DNA from 3 places in the Streptomyces sp. NPDC085944 genome. Region 2 is predicted to be linked to each of the others. Evidence: riboswitches for the same ligand, from Rfam matches in the RefSeq annotation. Region 2 holds a riboswitch; each other region holds the start of a gene.

What was found. A riboswitch is a leader RNA that binds a small molecule or an ion and turns the genes downstream of it on or off. The one in region 2 is predicted to bind cyclic di-AMP.
Region 1: it holds a riboswitch for cyclic di-AMP, as region 2 does, so the genes downstream of both, AB0P07_RS30695 (M23 family metallopeptidase) here and AB0P07_RS29550 (M23 family metallopeptidase) in region 2, are expected to answer to the same signal.
Region 3: it holds a riboswitch for cyclic di-AMP, as region 2 does, so the genes downstream of both, rpfA (resuscitation-promoting factor protein RpfA) here and AB0P07_RS29550 (M23 family metallopeptidase) in region 2, are expected to answer to the same signal.

What each region holds. Positions count from the first base shown of each region.
Region 1 covers NZ_JBFBJX010000020.1:22,005-26,916, reverse strand. The annotation lists gene AB0P07_RS30710 (dihydrofolate reductase family protein) at 1-659, shown strand, start outside; tRNA gene AB0P07_RS30705 (tRNA-Met) at 728-801, shown strand; gene AB0P07_RS30700 (PP2C family protein-serine/threonine phosphatase) at 1,005-2,216, shown strand; cyclic di-AMP (ydaO/yuaA leader) riboswitch at 2,441-2,597, shown strand; gene AB0P07_RS30695 (M23 family metallopeptidase) at 2,609-3,652, shown strand; gene AB0P07_RS30690 (aldo/keto reductase) at 3,805-4,749, shown strand; gene AB0P07_RS30685 (PrsW family intramembrane metalloprotease) at 4,766-4,912, opposite strand, start outside.
Region 2 covers NZ_JBFBJX010000018.1:28,508-33,419, reverse strand. The annotation lists gene AB0P07_RS29560 (pitrilysin family protein) at 1-753, shown strand, start outside; gene AB0P07_RS29555 (pitrilysin family protein) at 750-2,138, shown strand; cyclic di-AMP (ydaO/yuaA leader) riboswitch at 2,330-2,494, shown strand; gene AB0P07_RS29550 (M23 family metallopeptidase) at 2,507-3,271, shown strand; gene AB0P07_RS29545 (GntR family transcriptional regulator) at 3,400-4,095, shown strand; gene AB0P07_RS29540 (HPr family phosphocarrier protein) at 4,219-4,500, opposite strand; gene AB0P07_RS29535 (GNAT family N-acetyltransferase) at 4,702-4,912, shown strand, end outside.
Region 3 covers NZ_JBFBJX010000019.1:45,802-50,713, forward strand. The annotation lists gene AB0P07_RS30215 (cytochrome P450) at 1-831, opposite strand, end outside; gene AB0P07_RS30220 (transposase) at 901-1,443, shown strand; gene AB0P07_RS30225 (transglycosylase family protein) at 1,568-2,611, shown strand; cyclic di-AMP (ydaO/yuaA leader) riboswitch at 2,795-2,961, shown strand; gene rpfA (resuscitation-promoting factor protein RpfA) at 2,965-3,693, shown strand; gene eno (phosphopyruvate hydratase) at 3,932-4,912, shown strand, end outside.

The sequences.
Region 1 (4,912 bases), on a different contig from region 2:
CCGTCCACAGCCAGTTGCTCCAGCAGGAGCTCGCCGACGAGCTGCAGCTCGTTCTCGCGCCCCTCCTGGTCGGGGACCCGGCCGCACCCCGGCTGTTCGGGCCCGGCGCCTACCAGGGCGGGCGGCTCGCGCTGGTCGGGACGCGGCGGATCGAGGACGTCGTGCTGATGCGGTACCGGCCCACCGCACCCGGGACCGGCGAGCGTGTGGCCCCCGCCGACCGGTACTGGCTGGAGGTCGCCTGTGAGCTGGCCGGCCTGTGTCCGCCGTCGGAGACCGCGTTCAGCGTGGGGGCGGTCGTGGTCGCCGCCGACGGGAGCGAGCTGGCGCGCGGGTATTCGCGGGAGGGCGGCGATCCCGTGGTGCACGCCGAAGAGGCCGCGCTCGCCAAGATCGACCCCTGCGACGCACGGCTCGCGGGCGCGACCGTGTACAGCAGTCTCGAGCCCTGTGCCCGCCGGGCCTCCCGTCCCGCGCCCTGTGCCCGGCTGATCCTCGACGCCGGGGTGCGCCGGGTCGTCACGGCCTGGCGGGAGCCGGACACCTTCGTGGCGGGCGCGGACGGGAGCGGGTTGCTCGCCGCGCAGGGCGCCGCCGTCGTCGTACTGCCCGAGTACGAGGGGGCGGCCAAGGCGCCGAACCGCCATCTGGAGCGGTAGGGAACCGGCGGCGGAGACACCGATGTGCATTCCGGTCCCGGGATGACGTACAGTGGTGAACACAACGGCGCGGGGTGGAGCAGCTCGGTAGCTCGCTGGGCTCATAACCCAGAGGTCGCAGGTTCAAATCCTGTCCCCGCTACTGAAGGCCGAGGGCCGGAATCCGAAAGGGTTCCGGCCCTCGGTGCGTCTCGGCACGTACGACGGCGTCCCGCACCCCCGTGTCATCCGGTCGGCCCCTCACCGCTCGCCGCCCGCCCCCGCTCCCGGAAACCTGGACTCCTGGACGGTAAGCGGCGCACGGACGTGCGGGGTGGTGGGAGACGAGTGGTGCGGCCAGGTGACGTGGAGGACGAGGGAGCGGCCGCCAGAGCCGGTGGCCGGCTCCCCGGCGATCCCGTTCCCGACCCGGGCCTCGGGGACGAGCAGCCGCCCGCCGGGCCGCCGCCGCGCAGCCGGACCGCTTACGGGCGCGTCTTCGTGCACGCGCTTCCCGTGCTGCTGATCGTCGTCGCCATCCTGTACGACATCCTCACCCCGAGGTACTTCACCGCCGGCCCCCTCTACACGGCCGCTCCCCTGATCGCCGCCCCGCTCTACTCGCGGCGCGGCACGGCGCTCACCGGTGTCGCCGTGGTCGTCTCGGTCATCGGGCTTCAGCTGGGCAAGGGCGTCATCCACTACGTCGACTCCCTCACCGAGCTGATCACCATCGCGACGGTCGCCGTGCTCGCCGTCATCGTCAACGGCATGGTCCGGCGCAGCAGCGAGCGTCTCGTCTCCGTCCGCGAGATCGCCGCGGCCGCCCAGCGCGCCGTGCTGCCCCAACCCGCCGAGCGCATCGCGGGTTTCGAGATCGCCGTCTGCTACGAGGCCGCGCAGGCCGACGCGTTCATCGGGGGCGACCTGTACGCGGTGCAGGACTCCGCCCGCGGCGTCCGGCTCATCGTCGGCGACGTGCGCGGCAAGGGCATGGGCGCGGTCGCCGCCGTCGCCGTCGTGATCGGCGCGTTCCGGGAGGCCGCCGAGCAGGAGGCGACGCTGGAGGCCGTGGCGCAGCGGCTGGAGCGGGCGCTGGCGCGCGAGGGCACCCGGCGGGACGGACTGGACGCCTTCGAGGGCTTCACCACCGCCGTCCTCGCCGAACTCCCGCACGGTGACGGGACCGTACGCATCGTCAACCGCGGCCATCCGCCGCCCCTGCTGCTCCACGCCGACGGCACCCTGGGCGCCCTGCCCGCCCGCGAGTCGGCGCTGCCGCTCGGCATGGGCGAGCTGGGCGTCTGGCCCGACCGGGCGGAGGAGGTCGACTTCCCAGGTGGGGCCACCCTGCTGCTCTACACCGACGGGCTGACCGAAGCCCGGGACGCCGGGGGCGAGTTCTACGATCCGCTGACGCGGCTGGCCGGCCGCGTCTTCCGGCATCCGGCGACCCTGCTCGACACCCTCGCCGAGGACGTGCGCCGGCACTCCGGGGGCGGCATGGCGGACGACATGGCGCTGCTGGCCGTACGGCGCCCCCGGCACGACGACCTTGATCATTGTCACGAGTCGTGACAGTGCGACCCCCCTCCGCATAACAACTGATACACCGTCAGAAGAAAGTGGCGTGAAGGGGAATACCGAGAGCGAGTCAACTCGTCCGGATTTCAGTGGTCGTGAGGGGTGCGTCCCGGCCGTTGCCGTTAATGATCAAGTGGAACGGCTTGGAATCCGAGCCTCGCGTCTATTAACGTTCGATAACGCAGCGCGGTCGTCCCAGCCGTCACAGAAGGCGGCTCCGTGCGCACGCGCCGAATCCCGCAAGGGAACCGGGGAACCACCACATTGGGGTGAATCGGGCGCATGACGCCGTGGAAACACGTCGGCACGCACCCGTAGGAGACCTTCCTGCTCCGAACCCGTCAGCTAACCCGGTAGGCGAGAAGGAAGGAAAGGAGTACGCCCACGTGGCGTCCAACCGGCCTGCCCCCGAGGCCCCGTTCGTGCCCACCGGGCACGGCACCGACACCTTCGGCTACGACGCCCCCCGCGCCGAAGAGGGCCCCTGGGAGGAGTGGAACCCCACCGCGGAGTCCATCCGCCCCGTGCGCGGCCGGCACCGCGTCGCCAAGCAGCGCGGCGGGCTCGCCCGCAGCTCCACCGTCCTCGGCGTCGGTGTCATAGCCGCCGTCGGCGCGGGCGGCATGGCCAGCGCGCAGACCGGCAAGCCGCCGGTGTCCATCTCCATGCCGGACCTGCCGAACGTCGGCTCGCTCATGCCCGGCGGCGACGAGGAGGCGGAGCCCGAGGGTTCCGCCACCCCGCTCAGCGGCATCACCCAGGCCGTCGCCGCGGACACCGGGGCGGACGCGGGTTCCGCCGGGGCCGGCGAGTCGCTGCGGGCCCGGATCATGGCGCAGGCCGAGCAGCAGCAGGCCCAGGTCGAGACCAAGGCCGCCGCCGAAGCGCAGGCCGCCGCCGAGAAAAAGGCCGCGGAAGCCGCCGCCAAGGCGGAGAAGGAGGCCGAGGAGAAGGCCGCCGCCGCCAAGAAGAAGGCGGAGGAGGAGGCCGCGAAGAAGGCCGAGGCCGAGCGGCTCGCCGAGCTGGCCAAGCAGTTCACCCTGCCGACCTCCTCGTACACGATCTCCTCCACCTTCAACCAGGCCGGCTCCCTGTGGGCATCCGGTCACCACACCGGCCTCGACTTCGCCGCCCCCACGGGCACGCTGCTCAAGGCGGTGCACAGCGGCACCATCACGTCGGCCGGCTGGGACGGGTCGTACGGCTACAAGACCGTGCTCACCCTCGACGACGGCACCGAGCTCTGGTACGCGCACCAGTCGTCGATCAACGTCAGCGTCGGCCAGAAGGTCACCACCGGTGACGTCATCGGCCGCGTCGGCGCCACCGGCAACGTCACCGGTGCCCACCTCCACCTCGAGGTGCACACCGCCGACGGCTCCGGCATCGACCCGATGGCCTGGCTGCAGAGCAAGGGCCTCACCCCCTGAGACCGACTGAGTCGTCACGCTTCCCGCCCCGCTGAACCCCGGCGGTCCTGACGGCAACCCCCCGACGTCAGGGCTGCCGGTTCGCGGTCGTTTTGCGGGGTTTTTGCGTGCATCCGGAATGGTCCGCTCCAGTGCGGTCGTTGATCCTCCACATGACTTCTCTGCGCAAGCTCGGCTCCTCCGACCTCGAGGTCTTCCCCCTGGCCCTCGGCGGCAACGTCTTCGGCTGGACCGCCGACCAGGACACCTCCTTCGCCGTCCTCGACGCCTACACGGCGGCGGGCGGCAACTTCGTCGACACCGCCGACTCCTACTCCGCCTGGGTCGACGGCAACAGCGGCGGCGAGTCCGAGACCGTCCTCGGCAAGTGGCTCGCCTCCCGCGGCAACCGTGACGACGTCGTCCTGGCCACCAAGGTCAGCCAGCACCCCGACTACCCCGGCCTGTCCGCCGCGAACATCAAGGCCGCGGCCGACGCCTCGCTGCGCCGCCTGGGCACCGACCGGATCGACCTCTACTACACCCACTTCGACAAGCCCGAGGTGCCGGTCGAGGAGATCATCGGCGCCCTCGACGAGCTGGTGAGGGCCGGCAAGGTGCGGCACATCGCCGCCTCCAACATCTCCGCCGAGCGGCTCGCGGCGTCCCTGGAGTTCTCCGAGCGCGAGGGCCTGGCCCGGTACGTCGCTCTCCAGCCGCACTACAACCTGGTCTCCCGCGACACCTACGAGGGCGAACTGAGCGGCCTCGCCGAGCGGGCCGGTCTCGCCGCCGTGCCGTACTACGCGCTCGCGGCCGGCTTCCTCACCGGCAAGTACCGGCCGGGCACCGCCGTGGACAGCCCGCGGGCGGGCGGTGCGGCCAAGCACCTGGAGACCGAGCGCGGGCGCCGGGTGCTCGCCGCCCTGGACGAGATCGCCGAGACGCACGGCGTGCCCGTCGCCACGGTGGCCCTCGCCTGGCTGGCCGGCCGGCCGACGGTGGCGGCGCCCATCGCCTCCGCGCGCACCGTCGAGCAACTGCCCGCACTGCTGGGCGTGGCCGAGCTGGATCTGACGCAGGACGAGGCGGAGCGGCTCACGCGGGCGTCCGCCTGAGCGGGCGGCGCGGGCCCTACGGCCCGTAGGGGCGGGGTGGCGGGTACTGCGGCGCGTAGGGCAGTGGCGGGGTGGGCGGCGCGTACGGATGGTGCGACGGGGGCGGACCGTACGGACCGTACGGGGCGGGCACCGGCGCGGGTCCGTACGGGCCGGGCGCCCC
Region 2 (4,912 bases):
CTGTCGGTCGTCGGCGACATCGACCCCGAGCGGACGCTGGCCTGGATCGAGAAGTACTTCGGCTCCATCCCCTCGCACGACGGCAAGCAGCCGCCCCGGGACGGCTCGCTGCCCGACGTCATGGGCGAGCAGCTGCGCGAGGTCGTCGAGGAGGAGGTCCCGGCCCGCGCCCTGATGGCCGCCTACCGCCTCCCGGAGGACGGCACGCGCGCGTGCGACGCGGCCGACCTCGCCCTGACCGTCCTGGGCGGCGGCGAGTCGTCCCGCCTCTACAACCGGCTGGTGCGCCGCGACCGTACGGCCGTGGCCGCAGGGTTCGGCCTGCTGCGCCTCGCCGGAGCCCCCTCCCTGGGGTGGCTGGACGTGAAGACGTCGGGCGACGTCGAGGTGCCGGTCATCGAGACCGCCGTCGACGAGGAGCTGGCCCGGTTCGCCGAGGAGGGCCCCACGGCCGAGGAGATGGAGCGCGCCCAGGCCCAGCTCGAGCGGGAGTGGCTGGACCGCCTGGGCACGGTGGCCGGCCGTGCCGACGAACTGTGCCGGTACGCCGTCCTGTTCGGCGACCCGCAGCTCGCCCTCACCGCCGTGCAGCGGGTGCTGGAGGTGACCGCGGAGGAGGTCCAGGAGGTCGCCAAGGCCCGCCTGCGTCCCGACAACCGCGCGGTGCTCGTCTACGAGCCCACCGCCCCGGCCGACGAGACCGACGCCGACCCGACCGACGCCACCGACGAGAACGAGGAGGCGGCCAAGTGACCGAGCTCGCCACCATGGACTTCCACGCACAGCCGCAGGCCGGCGAGCCCAAGCCGTGGGCCTTTCCGGCCCCCGAGCGCGGCAGCCTCGACAACGGACTCACCGTGCTGCGCTGCCACCGCCCAGGCCAGCAGGTCGTCGCCGTCGAGGTGCTCCTGGACGCGCCCCTGGACGCCGAGCCGGCCGGTCTCGACGGCGTCGCCACCATCATGGCGCGCGCCTTCTCCGAGGGCACCGACAAGCACTCCGCCGAGGACTTCGCCGCCGAGCTGGAGCGCTGCGGCGCCACCCTCGACGCGCACGCCGACCACCCGGGTGTCCGGCTGAGCCTGGAGGTCCCCGCCTCGCGCCTCGCCAAGGCGCTCGGCCTGCTCGCCGACGCCCTCAGGGCGCCCGCCTTCGCGGACGGCGAGGTCGAACGGCTGGTGCGCAACCGGCTCGACGAGATCCCGCACGAGCTGGCCAACCCCTCCCGCCGCGCCGCGAAGGAACTCTCCAAGGAGCTGTTCCCGGCCGACTCGCGCATGTCGCGCCCGCGCCAGGGCACCGAGGAGACCGTCGCGGCCGTCGACTCGGCCGCCGTACGCGCCTTCTACGAGCGGCACGTCCGCCCCGCCACGGCCACCGCCGTGGTCGTCGGCGACCTCACCGGCGTCGACCTGGACGCGCTGCTCGGCGACACCCTGGGCGCGTGGACCGGTCCGGCCGCAGAGCCGCGCCCCGTGCCCCCGGTGACCGCCGACGACCGGGGCAGGGTCGTCATCGTGGACCGTCCCGGCGCCGTCCAGACGCAGCTGCTGATCGGCCGCACCGGCGCCGACCGGCACGACCGCGTGTGGCCCGCGCAGGTGCTCGGCACGTACTGCCTCGGCGGCACCCTCACCTCGCGCCTGGACCGCGTCCTGCGCGAGGAGAAGGGATACACCTACGGCGTACGGGCGTTCGGCCAGGTCCTGCGGTCCGCGCCGGACGGGACGGGCGCCGCGATGCTCGCCATCAGCGGCTCCGTCGACACCCCCAACACCGGTCCCGCCCTGGAAGACCTGTGGACGGTGCTGCGCAAGCTCGCCGCGGAGGGGCTCACCGACGCCGAGCGCGACGTGGCCGTGCAGAACCTGGTGGGTGTGGCGCCGCTCAAGTACGAGACGGCGGCGGCCGTGGCGGACACGCTCGCCGACCAGGTCGAGCAGCACCTGCCCGACGACTTCCAGGCGACGCTCTACCGTCAACTCGCCGCCACGGGCACCGTGGAGGCCACGGCGGCGGTCGTGAACGCCTTCCCGGTGGACCGCCTCGTGACGGTCCTCGTCGGCGACGCGGCGCAGATCAAGGAGCCCGTCGAGGCCCTCGGCATCGGTGAAGTCACCGTGGTGGCGGCCGAGTAGCGGCAGGCGCGTGCGGTGGCCCTGGTGACCGGAGTGTCACCAGGGCCGCCGTATGTCCCAATTGGGGGAGTGGCTGCCTGTCTGCCCTGTGGCGTGCGCTACAAAAAGCCTGTTGCGTTTGAGGATTGAACACAGCCGCGTTTAGCGTCTTCCGGGCTGTTCGTCAGGCAGTGCGCCGCACCCGCGGCACCGGACAGTCATCGCCGAGTCCCCGTACGGCGCGAGCCAGGGGAGCCGGGGACCCACCGCAGTCCCTGGGGTGAATCGGACGCCCGCGCGCGCAGCGAGGGGGTCCGTAGGAGACCTTCCACCTCCGAACCCGTCAGCTAACCCGGTAGGCGAGAGGGAAGGAAAGGACAAGCCTCTACATGGCGTTCACGCGCGCCACCGGGAAGCACCGCCGTCCCAGTCGGGTGCACCGCACCACCGCCCGTGCGGCGGGAGTCGCGGCCCTCGCCACCACCGGCGTCGTCGGCACCCTCGCGGCTCCGGCGCTCGCCGCCGAGCCCGAGGTGGAGCAGAGCGGACTCACCCCGGTCGTCACCATCGGCGACTCCATAGCCGACGAGATCGACGCCCAGGCCGTCGCCCAGAAGCAGGCGGCCGTGGACGCCGCCGCCCGCGAGGCGGCCCGGGAAGCGGCCCGCGAGCGGGCGGCCGAGGCGGCCAAGGAGGCGCGCGAGGCCAAGGAACGCGCCGCGCGGGAGGCGGAGCGCAAGCGCCTCAACACCTTCGTCACGCCGATCACCGCCTCCTACGTCTCCACCGCGTACCGGGCCGGCAGCTCCCTGTGGTCCTCCGGCAGTCACACCGGCATCGACTTCCACGCCGCCGGCGGCACCTCCGTGCACGCGGTCGGCGTCGGCACCGTCGTCGAGGCCGGCTGGGGCGGTGCGTACGGCAACCAGGTCGTCATCAAGATGCACGACGGCACGTACACGCAGTACGGGCACCTGTCCTCCATCGGCGTCTCGGTCGGTCAGTCGGTCGGGCCCGGGCAGCAGATCGGCCTCTCCGGCGCCACCGGCAACGTCACCGGACCGCACCTGCACTTCGAGGCACGCACGAGCCCCGAATACGGCTCGGACATGGACCCCGTCGCCTACCTCCGCTCGCACGGCGTGAACGTCTGACGGCCGCGTCAGAAAAGCCCCGCCTCCTTGAGTCGGGGCTTTTCGCATTCCATATTCGCTTGATTGGCCTAGAGTCGCTGAACATGCGTCCATCGTCGACGTTTCAGGGATCGAGGCGGAGGTCGGTCATGCGTATTCCGGCGCATTCTGTGTGCACGGCGATCCGGGACGACATCGTCGCCGGTGTCCACGGACGCGGGAGCCGGCTCACCGAGGAAATCCTCGCCCGCCGCTACGGCGTCTCGCGCGTCCCCGTGCGCGAGGCCCTGCGCACGCTGGAGGCGGAGGGCTTCGTGGTGACCCGGCGGCACGCGGGCGCCTGCGTCGCGGAACCGACCGAGCAGGAGGCCGCCGACCTGCTGGAGACCCGCGCCCTCCTGGAGCCGCTCGGTGCCTCCCGGGCTGCCCGGCGGCGCACCGAGGCCCACCTCAAGGTGTTGCGCGGCCTGGTCAGGCTGGGGCAGGAGCGGGCCAGGCAGGGCGGCGGGGAGGATCTGCGCCCGCTGGGCGGCTGGTTCCACGAGACCCTCGCCCGGGCGGCGGGCAGCCCCTCCCTGGCCGCACTCCTGACCCAACTGCGCCACAAGATCGCCTGGATGTACGTCCAGGAGGCCCCCGCCGGACCCGTGCAGCACTGGGCGGAGTGCGGCGCGATCGTCGACGCGGTGGCCCGGGGCGACGGTGAACGCGCCCGGGCGCTCATGACGCTGCACACCGAACGGTCGGCGTCGGCATACCGGCTGCGGTTCGCCTCCGGCGGCGGGCGGACGGAGTGCGTGAGGAATGCGCAACAATCCGTACACACGGCGGTGCTGCCGAAGTAACACGAGTGCCGTACAAAGAGGCGGGGAATTCAAGGACCGCTTTTCCGGTGCTCGGAACGGAAAAGGTGAAAGGCCCGCCGGGCGATACCGGCGGGCCTTTCGGTGCTGCTGCTCCCTGGTCCGTCAGACGGTCTCGGGAAGCTCCTCGAGCCCCTCGGCGACCAGCTTCGCCAGCCGGTCCAGGGCGGCCTCGGCGTCCTCGGCGTCGGAGGCGAGGACGATCTCCTCGCCACCCTGGGCGCCGAGGCCGAGGACGGCCAGCATGGAGGCCGCGTTGACGGGGGACCCGTCGGCCTTGGCGATCGTCACCGGGACGCCTGTGGCCGTGGCGGCTCGGACGAAGATGGAGGCGGGGCGGGCGTGGAGACCCTCGGCCCAGCCGACGTTGACGCGGCGCTCAGCCATGTGATGCTGCCCTTCAGGTGTTCAGAGGGGTTGGAGTTGTCTAGACCAGGTTGTCTAGACCAGTTTCCCACATCGTGAAGCAAGGCGGGACGACCGCGTGTGCCGTCCCGTGCGGTGCCCGGACCGCGGCCTCGGTCCGGGATTCCGTTGTCCACAGACTGCCCCGCGCCGTTGTCGTACGCGAGCCGTAGTCTGGGGCCCATGCAGACCTCGTCGGACCGGCACGAGTACCCCGCCCACTGGGAAGCCGACGTGGTGCTGCGCGACGGCGGCACCGCGCGCGTCCGCCCCATCACCGTTGATGACGCCGAGCGCCTGGTCAGCTTCTACGAGCAGGTCTCCGACGAGTCGAAGTACTACCGCTTCTTCGCGCCGTACCCTCGCCTGTCCGCCAAGGACGTCCACCGCTTCA
Region 3 (4,912 bases), on a different contig from region 2:
CGTATCGCCCCGCTGAATGGCTTCCTGCAAGCGAGCCCGCTCCCGAGGGTGCTGCATGAGCGTGTACACGCCATTACCGATGAGGTTGATGGTGGTCTCGAAACCGGCGAACAAAAGGACGAAGCACATCGCCGCGGCCTCGTTCTCGGTGAGGTGCTCGCCGTGGTCGGAGGCCCGGATCAGACCCGAGATCAAGTCCTCACCGAGGTCGTCGCGCTTCCGGTGGATCAGTTCGGCGAGGTAGGCGCGAATCCTCTTGACGGAGCGGGCCACGCCACCGCGCTGTCCTCCGCCGTGGCGGATCATCATGCCTGCCCAGTCCCGGAGATCGTTCTGATCCTCCCGAGGGACACCCAACAGGTCGCAGATCGCGTAGATGGGCAGAGGGAAGGCGAAGTCGTGGATGAGGTCCGCCTCGCCCCGGGAGGCGAAATCGTCGATGAGGCCGTCCGCCAACTGCTGTACCCGAGGGGCAAATTCCGCGATGCGTCGTGGAGTGAAGGCCTTGGAGACGAGGCGGCGCAGACGCGTGTGGTCCGGGGGGTCGATGTTGAGCAGATGGGTCATGAGGTTGGCGCTGCGCTCACCGGGAATCCCGGTCTTGCTCTTCCCGCCGGCGTCCTCGGCGTGATGCTCGGGGTTCTTGGACAGTCGACCGTCGGCGAGAGCCTCACGCGCGTCGCCGTATCGGGTCACCAGCCATGCCTCGACTCCGCTGGGCAGTTTCGTCCAGTGGACGGGGGAGTGCTCACGCAGCCAGGCGTAAGCCGGATAGGGGTCGGTGGCGAACTCCCAGGTGAAGAGTTCGGGGGCGGCGCTCGGAACATTCACGGTACGACCGTAACGGGAGCGGATGCTCCCAGTTCCCGGGCCGACAGAGGAGAACCGACTCGTCAGGACATGGACGACAAGGAGAGATTTCTCAGTTTGTCTGCGCAGTCTCCACACCAGGCAGAAACAGCCGGGATGAGACTGCTGATCGATCTCTTGGACATCGAGGTGAAGCCGCTCGGAGCGGTGAGGAGGCGTTCCGGGGTCAAGTGCAAGGTGACGGAGTGGCATGAGCGCACCGGCACACCGGTTCCCGTCACCGTGGCGGAGTCGGAATGGCCAGTTGTCGAAGAACTCATGGTCTCCTGCTTCGCGCGCCGCCAGTTCGCTCGCGGAACCGTCGACACCCGTACGCAGTTGAACGGTGCTCTGCACCGGCTGCGTACAGGCTGTCTCCGGGACGAGTTCCCCGAGGGGTACGGGCCGTGGCAGCTCGCCGAAGAACGGCAGAACTCCTGGTTCAGAACAGGCTTCTGGCCTGTACTCATGGAAGAGCTGAACCGGCGCGGGGTGGCCACGCCGGTGCGGTGCGAACCGCAAGCGCCGCCATTCGAAGTCACGGGGACCATCGCGTCCGAGTCGTTCAAACGTGACACGCGCTCAACTCTGTGATCTTCACGTGATCTGCGCGGCATGAACTTGTGACTAGTGATGATCTCCCTATACGTTCACGGATCAACGTGGTGTCGAGCGTCATCCGCCGCGTGGTCCCCGTCGTCTCGTGAAAGGTCGTCGCATGCTCTCCGGGAACGGTCGTCACCGTCGCCCCCGCCAGGCTCCCGCCCTGGTCGTCGCCGCCGGAGTGACCGGCTCCGCCATCGCGATCCCGCTGCTCGGCGCCACCGGGGCCCACGCGGCCGGCTCGGGGACCTGGGACCAGGTGGCCGAGTGCGAGACCGGCGGTGCCTGGAGCCAGAACAGCGGCAACGGGTACTACGGCGGCCTGCAGCTGTCCCAGGACGCCTGGGAGCGGTACGGCGGCCTCGACTACGCGCCCAGTGCCGACCAGGCCAGCCGCTCCCAGCAGATACGGATCGCCGAGAAGATGCACGCGGACCAGGGCATCGCCGCCTGGCCGACCTGCGGCCTCCTCGCCGGCCTCGGCGACGACTCGGGCGCCACGAGCGGCTCGGACGCGTCCGGTGACGGGGTGTCGGAGGGTTCGGACGCCTCGGGGAAGACGGACGGTTCCGAGTCGTCGGCCGCTCCCACGACCACCGAAGCGCCCGAGTCGTCGCAGTCGCCCGAGTCGTCCAGGTCGTCCGAGTCCTCGCGGTCGTCCGGAAGGGCCGACTCGGCCGACGCGGGCGGGGCTACCGAATCGACGTCCGGGGCGCCCTCTTCGTCCCCTTCGCCCTCTTCTTCCCCGTCGTCCGACACCTCCTCCGAGGGCTCGTCAAGTGACGAGGGTTCCTCCATCAAGTCGGACACATCCACCGAATCCGACTCCGGCGTCGTGGCCGAACGGCAGGGCGCCGAGGGCTCGTCCGGCTCCGGCCGGCACCGTGGCGACAGCGCGGACGAGGCCGCCGCGGACGAGGCTCGCGGGGGCGAGGCGGCGGGACGGCACGCCTCGCGCGACGGTGGACCGCGAGAGGTCGAGGACGGCTCGTACACCGTCCGCTCCGGCGACAACCTCTGGGCCATCGCCGACTCCCTTGACCTCGACGGCGGGTGGCGTGCGCTCTACGCCGAGAACGAGACCGTCGTCGGCGCCGACCCGGACCACATCCTCCCCGGTCAGACGCTCACGGTCACGGGCGAATCGGGCGAAAAGTAGGGGGAGTTCGCGTCACGGTTAGAGACCGTATGTCCCTTTTGGATCTCGTGAGAGATAGGTCTCAGAAGCCGTGATCGTCTTTGAAAATCCGCGGAGCACGTGTCTACGGTCATGACCGCTCGCCACCGCGGGCCCCGACAGCCGCAACGCCGAATCCTGCCAGCGGCCGTACGGGAACAGTCGTCGCGTCAAGCGCCGCAGGCAGGAGCGGGGGACCCAAGGTAAGTGCCGCACCGGGCAGTTGAGCCGGAGCGGCTAGGGGTGAAGCCGAGTTCCGTGAGGAACCCGGCCGGGCAACTCAACCGGCCCGAACCCGACAGCTCACCTCGCAGGCGTCGGTGAGGGGATCAACCATGCTGTTTTCCGGCAAGGGCAAGCACCGTCGTCCGTCCAAGGCCACCCGTGTCATCGCCGTCGCCGGCGTGACCGGTGCCGCCGTCGCCGCCCCGCTGATGGCGGCCGGCAACGCCTCCGCCGCCACCGCGTCCGAGTGGGACGCCGTCGCCCAGTGCGAGTCCGGCGGCAACTGGTCCATCAACACCGGCAACGGTTACTACGGCGGTCTGCAGTTCTCCGCCTCCACCTGGGCCGCCTACGGCGGTACGCAGTACGCCTCCACCGCCGACCGGGCGAGCAAGGCCCAGCAGATCGAGATCGCCGAGAAGGTCCTCGCGGGCCAGGGCAAGGGTGCCTGGCCGGTCTGCGGCACCGGCCTGTCGGGCGCCGCGTACACCGGCGGCGGTTCGCAGGACAGCGGCTCCGGCAGCTCCGAGAGCTCGCAGAGCCAGAGCGGCGGCTCCACCGCCGAGCGCTCCACCGAGCAGAAGGCCTCCCGCTCCTCCGAGCGTCCGGCCGCCGAGCCGAAGGCCGAGAAGCCCGCCAAGAAGACCGTCACCACCCCGACCGGCAAGAAGGTCGAGAAGGGCGACGGCGAGTACAAGGTCGTCAAGGGCGACACCCTCAGCTCGATCGCCGCGGACCACGACGTCAAGGGTGGCTGGCAGAAGCTGTTCAAGCTGAACGACGACATCGTCGACGACGCCGACCTGATCTACCCGGGCCAGCAGCTGCACCTGAAGTAAGGAGCGGCGGCCCCCGCGACTCCCGCCCCGGTGCGTGTTCCCCCGTACGCACCGGGGCGGGATTTTCACATTCCGCCTTTGTTTCGTTCGGAAACAATTTACTCTCGGTTCTGTCCAGCGGGTGGGCGATCGGCTGGCCGATCGCCCGGAGCCGGTTAGGCTCGGTCCCGCAGAGCCGCCGCGGTCCCGCGGGGCCCGCGCGTCACACCGAAGCGTCACATTGAAGAAGGAGATGCTCGTGCCGTCCATCGACGTCGTCGTAGCCCGGGAAATCCTGGACTCCCGAGGCAACCCCACGGTCGAGGTCGAGGTCGGCCTCGACGACGGCAGCACGGGGCGTGCCGCCGTTCCGTCCGGCGCCTCCACCGGTGCCTTCGAGGCCATCGAACTGCGTGACGGCGACCCGGGCCGTTACCTCGGCAAGGGTGTCGAGAAGGCCGTCCTGGCCGTCATCGAGCAGATCGGCCCGGAGCTGGTCGGCTACGACGCCACCGAGCAGCGCCTGATCGACCAGGCCATGTTCGACCTGGACGCCACCGACAACAAGGGCTCGCTCGGCGCCAACGCCATCCTCGGCGTCTCCCTCGCCGTCGCCCACGCCGCCTCCGAGGCCAGCGACCTGCCGCTCTTCCGCTACCTGGGCGGTCCGAACGCGCACCTGCTGCCGGTGCCGATGATGAACATCCTGAACGGCGGCTCGCACGCCGACTCCAACGTGGACATCCAGGAGTTCATGATCGCTCCGATCGGCGCGGAGTCCTTCTCCGAGGCCCTGCGCTGGGGCGCCGAGGTCTACCACACCCTCAAGAAGGTCCTGAAGAACAAGGGCCTGGCCACCGGCCTCGGCGACGAGGGCGGCTTCGCCCCGAACCTCGGCTCCAACCGCGAGGCCCTCGACCTCATCCTCGAGGCGATCAAGGAGGCCGGCTACACCCCCGGCGAGCAGATCGCCCTCGCGCTCGACGTCGCCGCGTCCGAGTTCTACAAGGACGGCTCCTACGCCTTCGAGGGCAAGACCCGCACGGCCGCCGAGATGACCGAGTACTACGCCGAGCTGGTCGAGGCGTACCCGCTGGTCTCCATCGAGGACCCGCTGTTCGAGGACGACTGGGACGGCTGGAAGACCATCACCGCCAAGCTCGGCGACAAGGTCCAGCTCGTCGGCGACGACCTGTTCGTCACCAACCCGGAGCGCCTGGCCCGCGGCATCGAGGAGAAC